Regions from separate parts of the Halomonas sp. hl-4 genome, predicted to be linked through region 1. Evidence: predicted binding sites of a transcription regulator. Region 1 holds the regulator's gene; the other holds the start of a gene.
The links. The regulator FliA, encoded in region 1, starts transcription of late flagellar genes. The targets are predictions, from matches to a motif close to CTAAAGTTNNNNNNNNNNCNGCCGATA.
Positions count from the first base shown of each region.

Region 2: the regulator FliA is predicted to act here: its motif matches at 3,692-3,718, upstream of fliD (flagellar filament capping protein FliD).

Region 1 covers NZ_LT907845.1:2,798,141-2,803,493, forward strand. The annotation lists gene flhA (flagellar biosynthesis protein FlhA) at 1-6, shown strand, start outside; gene flhF (flagellar biosynthesis protein FlhF) at 48-2,216, shown strand; gene CPH17_RS13255 (hypothetical protein) at 2,213-2,770, shown strand; gene CPH17_RS13260 (flagellar protein FlhE) at 2,836-3,243, shown strand; gene CPH17_RS13265 (RNA polymerase sigma factor FliA) at 3,274-3,975, shown strand; gene CPH17_RS13270 (motility protein A) at 4,064-4,882, shown strand; gene CPH17_RS13275 (OmpA/MotB family protein) at 4,888-5,353, shown strand, end outside.
Region 2 covers NZ_LT907845.1:3,365,775-3,371,127, forward strand. The annotation lists gene CPH17_RS15840 (hypothetical protein) at 221-526, opposite strand; gene CPH17_RS15845 (UDP-glucose dehydrogenase family protein) at 740-2,062, shown strand; gene fliD (flagellar filament capping protein FliD) at 2,259-3,590, shown strand; gene fliD (flagellar filament capping protein FliD) at 3,765-5,147, shown strand; gene CPH17_RS15860 (flagellin N-terminal helical domain-containing protein) at 5,282-5,353, shown strand, end outside.

The DNA.
Region 1 (5,353 bases):
CGCTAATGCCCGCGCTGCTATTTTTCCTCACGGCTCAGGGGTAATACATGAGTGTTAGACGTTTCGTGGGCGCTAATAGTCGCGATGTAATGCGCCAAGTGCGAGAAGCACTGGGTGACGACGCGCTGATTGTCGCTAACCGCCGCACTGAAGGCGGCGTCGAAATTCTCGCCATGGCGGATGAAGCCGTTGATCATTTCGAACCCTCACCGCCACCGCCTAGCGAGCCGACAGCCACGCCCAAGGACCCGCTCGAAGCGATGAGCGAGCGCTTACTACGCGAGATGCAGGATATGCGCTCGCTGCTCGCCTCCCAGCAAACCGACCACCGCGCGTCGCCCGCCTCAACCGCCAGCGGGGCCGAGCGCTGGCGCCAGCTACTTTGTGGCGTAGGATTTAGTACCGAGTTAGCTGACGACCTTTTGGTAGATTTGCCTACCAGCTTGGCGACGCCAACCGCCGATAGCGAGCAGGGGTTGGCATGGCTTCGCGAGCGACTCATGGCGCGCCTAACCGTTCTCCAGGATGAGCCTGAATTCTTTGATCAAACAGGCATTGTGGCGCTGGTGGGTCCCACCGGGGTGGGTAAGACGACCACCACCGCCAAGCTGGCGGCCCGATTTGTGATGCGCCACGGTACTCGCCCGGTCGCCTTGGTAACCACCGACAGCTTCCGTATCGGCGCCCATGAGCAACTGCGCATCTACGCGCGCTTGCTTGATATCCCCATGTACGCGCTGGATGCGGAACAACCCATCGACGACCTGTTGGGTCGCCTGCAGGGAAAGCAGTGGGTGATTATCGATACCGTGGGAATGAGCCAGCGCGACCAGCGGGTGATCGAACAGATCGCCCACCTGCAGGGCGGTCGTTCCAACGTCAGGTTGGTGCTACTGCTTAATGCCGCCAGTCAGCCGGAAACCCTCGAAGAGGTGGTGCTGCGCTATCGTCAAGCCGCCCGAGCGGCGGGTGCTGAGCTGGATGATTGCATCATCACCAAGCAGGATGAAGCGGGGCGGTTGGCGCCCATCCTGGATATTGTCATGCGCCATGGCATGCGTGTGCTGTTTGGCTCCTATGGCCAGCAGGTACCCGAAGATATGGCGGTGGCTGATCCTGCTGCACTAGTCGACCAGGCGTTGAACACAGCCGCCGCGCAGGTAGGCAGCGCTCCCATGACTACCTCGCCGATTAGCATGCCGCGCTGGTCGCGGGATGTGCTGGGCCAGGGCCGCCGTCTGTCGTCACTGTTTGCCCAGTTGCGCGAGCGGCTGGCGGGCTTTGACCGGCTGGAAGGCGTCTGGGACATCGCCAACTTGCCCAGCGTGTTGCAGGATCAGCGACTGGACGAGCTTCTGGAGGGGTACCCGCCGCCCCAGCGCATGCTGGGCATGACGTGGTCGCCACGCCGCAATGAACGTGGCTGTGATTGGGCAATGCCCGATATAGGGCTCGATGCAGATGGCGCCTGGATGGCGCTGCCCTGGCTACAGCACCGTCAGCCAGCCGGTTGGCAGCCGCGCATGGCAAACTTTAGTGAGCGCGATGGTGTCGCGGTCCATTTATTACCTGCCTTACCCGACAGCGAGGCATTGTCCTGGCTGGAGCGCCAATACTTGACCTGGGTCAGCTTGGCCCCGCCAGCCCTCAGGGTACACTTGCACGGCGAACGCTATGCGCTACGCCAATTGTTTGTGGAAAGCACGCTCAACCACCGCGTTAACGTGCGTTTCCGTGGCCAGCCGATGGCCCTGTGGACGGCCTATGCCGAAGTCAGCGATCAAGACGGACGGGAGTTGCTGGCGTGGTACGGCGAAGTGCGCGATCCGGAAAGTGCTAAGGTAGTCACGCGGCGTTATTGGCTTACACCTGCGCGGTTGGGCAATGAGGTGCTGAGCCTGTTGGTGACCCAACTGCAAAGCGAAGGGCTTTCAGCAATGACCCGTCGTGCCTGGCAACAGTTAAAAGATGCCGACAGTGGTGAGGTAAGCCCAGAGGTGCGATTGCTGATGGCCAGTGGTATCGCCGCCGTGGCGGGGCATCTCGACTGCGCTGACGATGAGGCCGCCAGTGCATTGCATAGTGACGTGTTGAACTTGTTGGGCAGCCGTCGGCGGCGGCGCGATACAGCGCTGCTCGATGCTCTGGTGTATGCCTTTATGGCCCGTGATGCGATCCGCCAGCTGGGTGGCGTTCACCGTGAGGGCTTGGTATGAGCGCTCATGACCAAGCCGCCGGGCTACGCAAGTGGGCCGACCTGCAGCGTCAGCAGCGGGGCGATGAAGCGCCCCCTGAGGCAACGGAATCGCCCCGGCCGATGGCCTACCGGTCGCCTGTTGTACCCAGCGCAGCGGCCATGATGCCGCCCGTCGGGCCACCTGTACCGAAAACGCCGTTAATGGTGATTGGGTTGCCCAACGCTGGGCCGGTTCAAGTACGTAAGGTTAGCGCGCGGCTAGGCCAGTGGGCTGCATTGGGACGCGCCTGGGCCAAGGACCCAGCCGACTGGGATATTCGTATTGTGATGCCGGATGCGCCCGAACTGGCACGACTTAGCCAGGATCATCGTCGCTGGGCACTATGGATACACAGCGATGCCGATGCGTTTGGGCGCATGTACCATGTATTGAAACAGCTAAGCCAGCATAACGGCCCGCAGCGTCTACTGGCGTTGCACGAGCCTAATTTGCCCAGGCAAGGTCTGTTGGAAAACCTACAGCAGGCGGCCAAGAACTATTTAGGCATCGAGCTGCTATTGTTGGCCCGCTGAGCGCGGCGAACGCCTGTAAAGCGCCTAATAAACGGGGCTAATTCGCTCATGAAAAGGAACCAAGCATGCTAGGCTATTGGCGTTATGTAATTAGCATTTTGGTACTAGCAGTGGGGACTGGCTCGTTAGCTCAGGCGGCGTCCAGCAGTTGGGTCACGCAAGTGCCGGGGCTTACGGTGGCCATGAGCGACCGCGCCAGCCGCAGTGATACGGCGCGTCCCCCAGCGGGTGTCGCCGCACCGACGGCGGTCATTGAGCGCGTCCAATGGCAATACCAGCATCCCCCCGGGGCAGCGCTTCAGTCCTGGCTATGTCATCCTGAGCGTTGTGTTCCTTTATCAGGGATGCGTGGGGAGACCCGTGCTTTATCAGGGCTAGGTGCGACAACGCCGCTGCATTTTCAGTTTGCGCTACGGCCAGGGCAGCGGCCCGTCAGCATTAAAGGGTTGCAGATGATTATAAATTATCAGTGAGTCAAGGTGGTTTAGCCGCGAGGCAAGAGGATGTATACAGCACAAGGCAGGATCGAACAAAGTGAGCTGATGACGGAGTACATGCCACTGGTAAGACGTCAGGCCTTGACGCTTCAAGTCAGGTTGCCAGCCAGCATTGAGCTGGACGACTTAATCCAGGCGGGCATGATGGGTCTATTAGAGGCCCTAGGACGCTTCGATGCCACTCAGGGCGCTACCTTTGCGACGTTTGCTAGTCAGCGCATTCGCGGCGCCATGGTGGACGAGTTGCGCACCCGCGATTGGTTGCCCCGCAGCGTCCGGCGCTCTGCCCGGGCCGTGGATGAGGCTGTCAGGCGATTGGAGCAATCGCTGGGGCGCGCCCCTGAAGAAGCAGAAATTGCGGCCTCGTTGGATATGCCGCTCGGCGATTATCAGCAACTGCTGCATGACACTAATAGTGGGCAGTTGCTGCCCTTCGAAGAGTTGGTGGCCGATGGCAGTGAGCCGTATAGCCGTGAGGCGAGTAGTTCGCCGTTCGATCATTTGCTAGATGGCCAACAGCGGGAAACGCTAGTGGCCGCCATTGAGGCATTGCCCGAGCGTGAAAAGCTGCTTATGGCGCTGTATTACCAAGAAGAATTGAATTTAAAAGAAGTAGGTGCTGTGTTGGGCGTTACTGAATCACGCGTTTCCCAACTGCATAGCCAAGCGGTGAGTCGCCTGCGCGCAAAGTTAAACGATTCGGCGTAGTCGTGACGGCAAAAACGGCGGGGAACGCGCTGCTGTTTCAACACCCCGCGCTAACGCGTCCCGTATTTAATGCTTTAAGGAGCACGACATGAATCCATCGACGCTGATCGGTATATGTGCCAGCATCCTGCTGTTGGTAAGCGTCTTGTTTTTTACTGCTGAATCGCCGGAAAGCTTCTTCAATTTACCGGGGCTCGCTATCGTGGTCACCGGTACGCTTGCCGCCACCTTTATCAGCTATCCACTTAAAGAAGTGCTCCGTGTGGTGCGTTTGGTCGGGCTTGTCTTTCGCCGCGAAAATACCTATGTGCGTGACGATATCAACGAACTGGTTTCCATGTCGCGGCTATGGTTTAAGGGCGATGTTCGCGCCGTTGAGAGAGAGCTTGAACATACCCGCAACCCGTTTTTACGTACCGGTATCCAACTGGTTATCGCCAACACCAAAGAAGACGAAATCTTCGATATGCTGCGCTGGCGTATTGCGCGGCTAAAAGCGCGCGAGCATGCGGAAGCGCAAATTTTCCGAACCATGGCCACTTATGCACCGGCGTTTGGCATGATTGGCACGCTGGTAGGCCTGGTCAATATGCTGGAAGTCATGGATTCCGGCAATCTTGACGTCATTGGCCCGCGTATGGCGGTGGCATTGCTGACGACCTTCTATGGTATTTTGCTGGCCAATCTGGTGTTCAAGCCTGTCGCGGTAAAGTTGGAGCGGCGCACCGAAGAACGGCTGATTACCATGAATATGGTATTGGAAGGGATTTCACTGATTACCAAGCGCCGGTTGCCTTCCTTTATCGAAGAAACGCTCAATTCGTTCATCGCTAATTACCATGACGAAATCCGTGAACCTGACGTTAAGAAGCCGCGCACCCGCACAAGTGCTGCTGCCAAAGGGTAGCGGCCATGTTAGACAGGGATACGCGACAGACCTTAGAGGCGCCGCTGCTAACGGGTGGAGAGGATGATGGTTGGCTAACCAGCTACCTGGACGTGCTGACGTTATTGCTTACCCTGTTCGTATTGCTGCTTTCTTTGGCCCCGCCCGGCGGTAACGACGAGGGTGCCGCCGGCAGTGTCGCCGAGGTGTCTCCCGGCGCTATCGAAGACCTGCCCCTGGCCACCTTGGCCGCCGGTATCCAGCCGCGGCATAGTGGCGTGCAACCTCGCTTCGACGGCATTCGTATCCCCGGGGTGGACGTATCCCAAGGCCAGGAAGGCGTGACGCTGCGCATCAACGATAGGCTGTTATTCGATAGCGGGCGGGCGCAGCTTACCGGTCAGGGCCGCGATCTCATTGCCAGCCTAGTGGATGTATTGAATGCCTTTGAAGGGCAGGTATCCGTCGAAGGACATACCGACAATGTGCCCA
Region 2 (5,353 bases), 570 kb from region 1:
AGGGGGTAAGCGATAATCGCAATACGTATTCCAACCGCGCAACACGCAAGGAGCGACGCAATGAATAGTATTATTTACATCGTAGGACTGGTAGTGGTCGTGCTGTTTATTCTTTCAATTCTCGGCCTACGCTAAAAAACACTGACTAACATCGCGCTCATCCCGTTAATCAGGATTTTTCAAACCGTATGGGTCATCGCAAGCAGTTTTGGTACAACGACTAGGCGCAGTCCGCTGCGCCTTCCCCAAACATATCAAACATCAGCTCGCGCCCCATGGGCGTTAATACGAAGCGGCCTTGCTCATTGCGAGTGGCCGCTTGGCTGGTTTCCAATACCTGCTGGCAGGTGGCCCATCCGGGAGCGTTTTGGCTTAGCGACTGCAGTTCCTTCCGATTGAGGCCGCGCTGGGCCAGCGTAATCGTCTCCAACACATGGCCATTGTCATAAAGTAATTCGGCCACCACGGCCAAACACTGGCGTAAGCTGCGCTGAACGTGACTGGCGGTGGATATGTCGCTGTGCATTCCCTTCTCCTAATACGTTAGCTCGGCAGGGCACTGGCATCTAAAGCCTGATTGCCAATGACGATGTGTTGCAGTGCATTATAAACCAAAGTCGATATTAGACCAACGTCTAGCCTACGTTTTTCACTGGCCGCCCCGTCATCAAAACGTGGATGACGTGATAAGCTCGTCTTTATCTTCGTCATCCCGTATAGATGAGTGAGTTAACACGGCATGCATATCAGTGTTTTTGGAAGCGGTTACGTAGGATTGGTGGCAGGCGCCTGCCTGGCCGATGTAGGGCATCAAGTGACCTGTATGGACGTCAATGCCGAGCGAATCGCCCAGCTTAATGCCGGTGAGGTGCCCATCTTTGAGCCAGGGCTGAGCACCCTCGTCGCGCATAACATTGAGGCGGGGCGGCTACGCTTTACCACCAACGCAGAACAAGCCGTTCTGGAAGGCGAACTGTTGTTTATCGCCGTTGGCACTCCGCCGGATGAAGACGGCAGCGCCGACCTACGTTATGTGTTGGATGTCGCGCGTACCATTGGCCAGCACATGAACGATTACAAGCTGGTGATTGATAAATCAACCGTGCCGGTGGGCACCGCTGAAAAGGTGCAAGCGGCAATCAGCAACACCCTCGCCGCCCGCGGTGTCGATGTGCCCTTTGATGTGTGCTCTAACCCCGAGTTTATGAAAGAAGGCGCGGCGATCGAGGACTTTACCCGCGGCGCGCGGATTATTGTGGGCACCGAGAGCGAGCGTGTGAAAGCCCGCATGCACGAGTGCTATGCGCCCTATAACCGCAACCACGACAAGCTGATGTTCATGAGCGTGCGCGCCGCCGAGCTCACCAAATACGCTGCCAACGCCATGCTGGCCACCAAGATCAGCTTTATGAACGAGATGGCCAATCTGGCCGAACGCCTCGATGTAGATATTGAAGACGTACGCCGGGGAATTGGTAGCGATCCACGCATTGGTTACCACTTCATTTACCCAGGCTGCGGCTATGGCGGCTCGTGCTTTCCCAAGGATGTACAGGCACTAGAGCGCACCGCACGCCAGCTAGGCTATACCCCTGCGCTACTTAGCGCCGTAGAAACGGTCAATTTGCAGCAAAAGCAAACGCTGTTCACCAAACTGCAAACTGCATTGGGTAACCTAAGCGGCAAAACCATCGCGGTATGGGGGCTGGCTTTTAAGCCCAACACTGATGACATGCGCGAAGCGCCCAGCCGCACGTTGATGGAGGCGCTATGGCAGGCGGGCGCCAAGGTGCAAGCCTTCGACCCCGAAGCCATGGCTGAATGCCGCCGGATTTATGGCGAGCGCGACGACTTACTGCTCGCCGGCGACCGCATTCAGGCAGTGAAAGGCGCTGACGCTCTGGTGATCTGCACCGAATGGAAAGCGTTTCGCAGCGTCGACCTTGAATGGCTGGCTAACCAGTTGAGTGACAGACTGGTGGTGGACGGGCGCAACCTGTTTACCCCCAGCGCTGCGGAGGCGGCGGGGCTGATGTATGTTGGGGTAGGGCGGCGTAGTTAACTTCTGCTAATAGCAAACATTCACGGTGAGGAAACACATCGTTACGAAAAAAAGGCTATGGTAGTTAAAGTTACTTATAAATAAGCCGACGGGTTTAGGTAATACGAGAAGTAAGTGCTGCGCGAGGCTTCAAGGCGTAATAGAAGTACTGGGATGGTTAGCGCAGTAAAATGCATCAGACAAGGCGCATGTTGTTATGTCTTCTATTTCTTCACTCGGTGTTGGTTCGGGCTTAGACCTGAACGGACTACTCGGCCAGCTACAAGAATCAGAGCAGGCAAAGCTTGAACCGATCCAGCAGCAAGCTGAGACGGAAGAAGCGCAAATTTCTGCCTATGGACAATTGAAAAGCGACCTTTCGCAATTTCAAAGTGCAGCTGAAAAGCTGAATGACCCTGCCACTTTTGAAAGTCTCTCGACAGATGTTGAAGGCAGTGGTGTTAGCGCGGTCAGTAGCGAAGATGCCCAGCCGGGTCAATATAATGTTCAGGTCGATCAACTTGCCTCTGCAGGCAGCTTGGTTACTGAGCGTTTAGATACTTCCGACGAAGCGGTTATCGATGGTGATCAGTCGCTTTCGTTTAACTTGGCCGAAGGTGATATCGACCCTATCAATATTGCAGATGGTAGCTCACTGGAAGACATGCGCGACGCTGTAAACACCCAAAGTGATGGCCGTCTGAATGCCTCCATCGTTAACGACGGTGATGGCTACCGCTTGGCTGTGAATTCAACCGAAACCGGTGCAGCTTCCAGTATTGAAAGCACCAACTTTTCCGATATCCTCTCAGCCGATGCGCAAACAAGCGATGCACAGGTTGTGCAGGCAGGCGAAGATGCTGCCTTTAACGTTAACGGTATTGATATCACGAGCCCTACTAATCAAGTAGAAGATGCAATTCAGGGAGTTACCCTGAACCTAACCGAAGCAGGTTCTTCAAGCACCGTAACGGTTGAGCAGGATAGCGATTCGATTCGTGAGCAAGTTACTGCTTTTGTTGACGATTATAATGCTCTCAAAGGCACTATTGGCGAGCTAACCGCCTTTGATTCTGAATCTGGTGAAGCGGCTGATTTAAGTGGCGATAATGCTACCCGTGCCGTTGAGTCCTCCCTGCGTACAGCACTCAGCAGCGTGGTGGACGGTGATGGTTTCAATGTTCTGTCTGATGCGGGTATTTCGCTAGAGCTCGATGGAACGCTTGCTATCAATGAGGACGAACTAGACAGCGCGATTGCCAATCAGCCCAATGAACTTGCCAGCTTTTTTGCCGGTGATAGCGAAAACAGCGGCTTGGCAGGCCAGGTAAGCACCGCGATTGAACAGCAAATTGGCACTAATGGTCGGCTGGAAGGCGCTATCACGTCTTCTGAAAACCAGCTAGAGCGGCTGGGTGAGCGTTTTTCAACCACCGAGGAGCGTATCAATACAACGGTTGAGCGTTACCGTGAGGAATTCTCTGCCCTGGATAGCATGGTAGGCGACATGAACCAGACAAGCGCTTACCTGACTGAACAGCTTGGGTAATAATGGGTGCAGCTATCAGGCTGATAAATAGTTAAATATCCGCAGTAAAAAAGTCCGGCATGTAATGTCGGGCTTTTTTTTGTTCGTTTTGGAAGATTTTCCTAAAGTTATCGCGGTTGGTGCCGATTAATTAAGCCATCTACCTCAACATAAATTCACTAGGAGCTGTCCAACATGGCAACCATTACCTCACTCGGCGTTGGTTCTGGCCTTGATCTCAACGGCTTGTTGGATCAGCTCCAGTCGGCGGAGCGACAAAAGCTTACACCGATAATCGAGCGCCAAAACAATGAGCAAAGCAAGATTTCTGCCTATGGACGCCTTCAGTCCGCAATGGGCCGAGTGCAAGACGCTGTCGCCACGCTGAACGATATTGCTTCTTTTAAGCAGCAAAAAGCCACTGTCAATGGAGACGGCGTGATAGCGACCGCAAGCGAAACCGCTAATGCAGGCCGCTATAATATTAACGTAACCCAGCTTGCCAGTGCAGGCAGCGTTGCTTCAGGTAGCGTGGCGCAAGGTACCGTGGTGGCAACCGCTGATACCACCTTGACCCTGAACTTCGGGGCAACGTATACCGGCGGCGAGTTAGACGTAAATGCCGAGCCACTAAGCACTCGTACCCTTGAGGTTGCCGCAGGCAGCACGCTCGAAGATGTGAGAGACCAAATTAACCAAGATGCAGAAGCTGGTGTCACCGCCTCCATCGTTAACGATGGGTCGGGCTATCGCTTGGCGCTCAGCACAAAAGATACTGGGGAAGAAGCCTCTATCATTGGCTTTGAGGGGTTGGATCAACTCAATATGGATGATGCCACGCTTCGTGCGGGGCAAGATGCTGAGTTGGATGTAAATGGTATTGCGATCACCAGTAAAACCAATCAGGTTGAAGAAGCTATTCAAGGGGTAACACTTGACCTCACAGCTGTCTCTGATAACCCCGTATCGCTGATGATTGAGCGTGATGAAGAAGCGCTGAGAGAAGCCATTGATGAGTTTGTCAGTAACTACAATGAAATGAAGTCCACGGTTGGCCGAATGACCGCCTACAACGGTGAAGGCGAAACTTCGGGCGAGCTAGTGGGCGACCGCACCGTTCGTACGATTGAAGAGCGCCTACGCCGGGATATCACTGAGAATTTTGGTACCAGCGATATATCACGCCTTTCTCAACTGGGCATTGCCATTGATGAGCGTGGGCGGTTAAGTGTTGATGAAACCAAGCTAGATGACGCTGTAGCCAGTAACCCTGAGGGGCTAGCCGCCTTTTTTGCGGGTGATACGGAGGAAGGTGGCTTTGCAGGGCGATTAAATTCAACGCTTGAAACCATCACGGCGGATGAGGGCATTATTCAAAGCTCGTTGAGTAGTGCTGAGCTCCGAATTGAAAGCCTGGATGAACGCAAACTGCGTATGGAAAACAGTATCGAGCGAAGCGTAGAGCGCTACCGCAAGCAGTTTGGGCAGTTGGATGGCATGATCGCCCAAATGAACTCCATGAGCAGCTATTTATCTCAGCAGTTCAGCATGATGAGTGGTATGCAGAATAGCAACTAAGCGAGTTACATTAATTTACATAAAAAAATTATTTTTTCTAAAGAAACTGGCTGAACTGCCGTTAATTATAATAACGGCGATGCAAGCGCCGCTAAGCAGGCCATAAGGCCAGTTAAATTTCGAGGAGCATTCACATGTCTGTAATCAACACTAATATTACTGCCCTGATCGGCCAGAATAACTTGTCCAACTCGCAGTCTATGCTG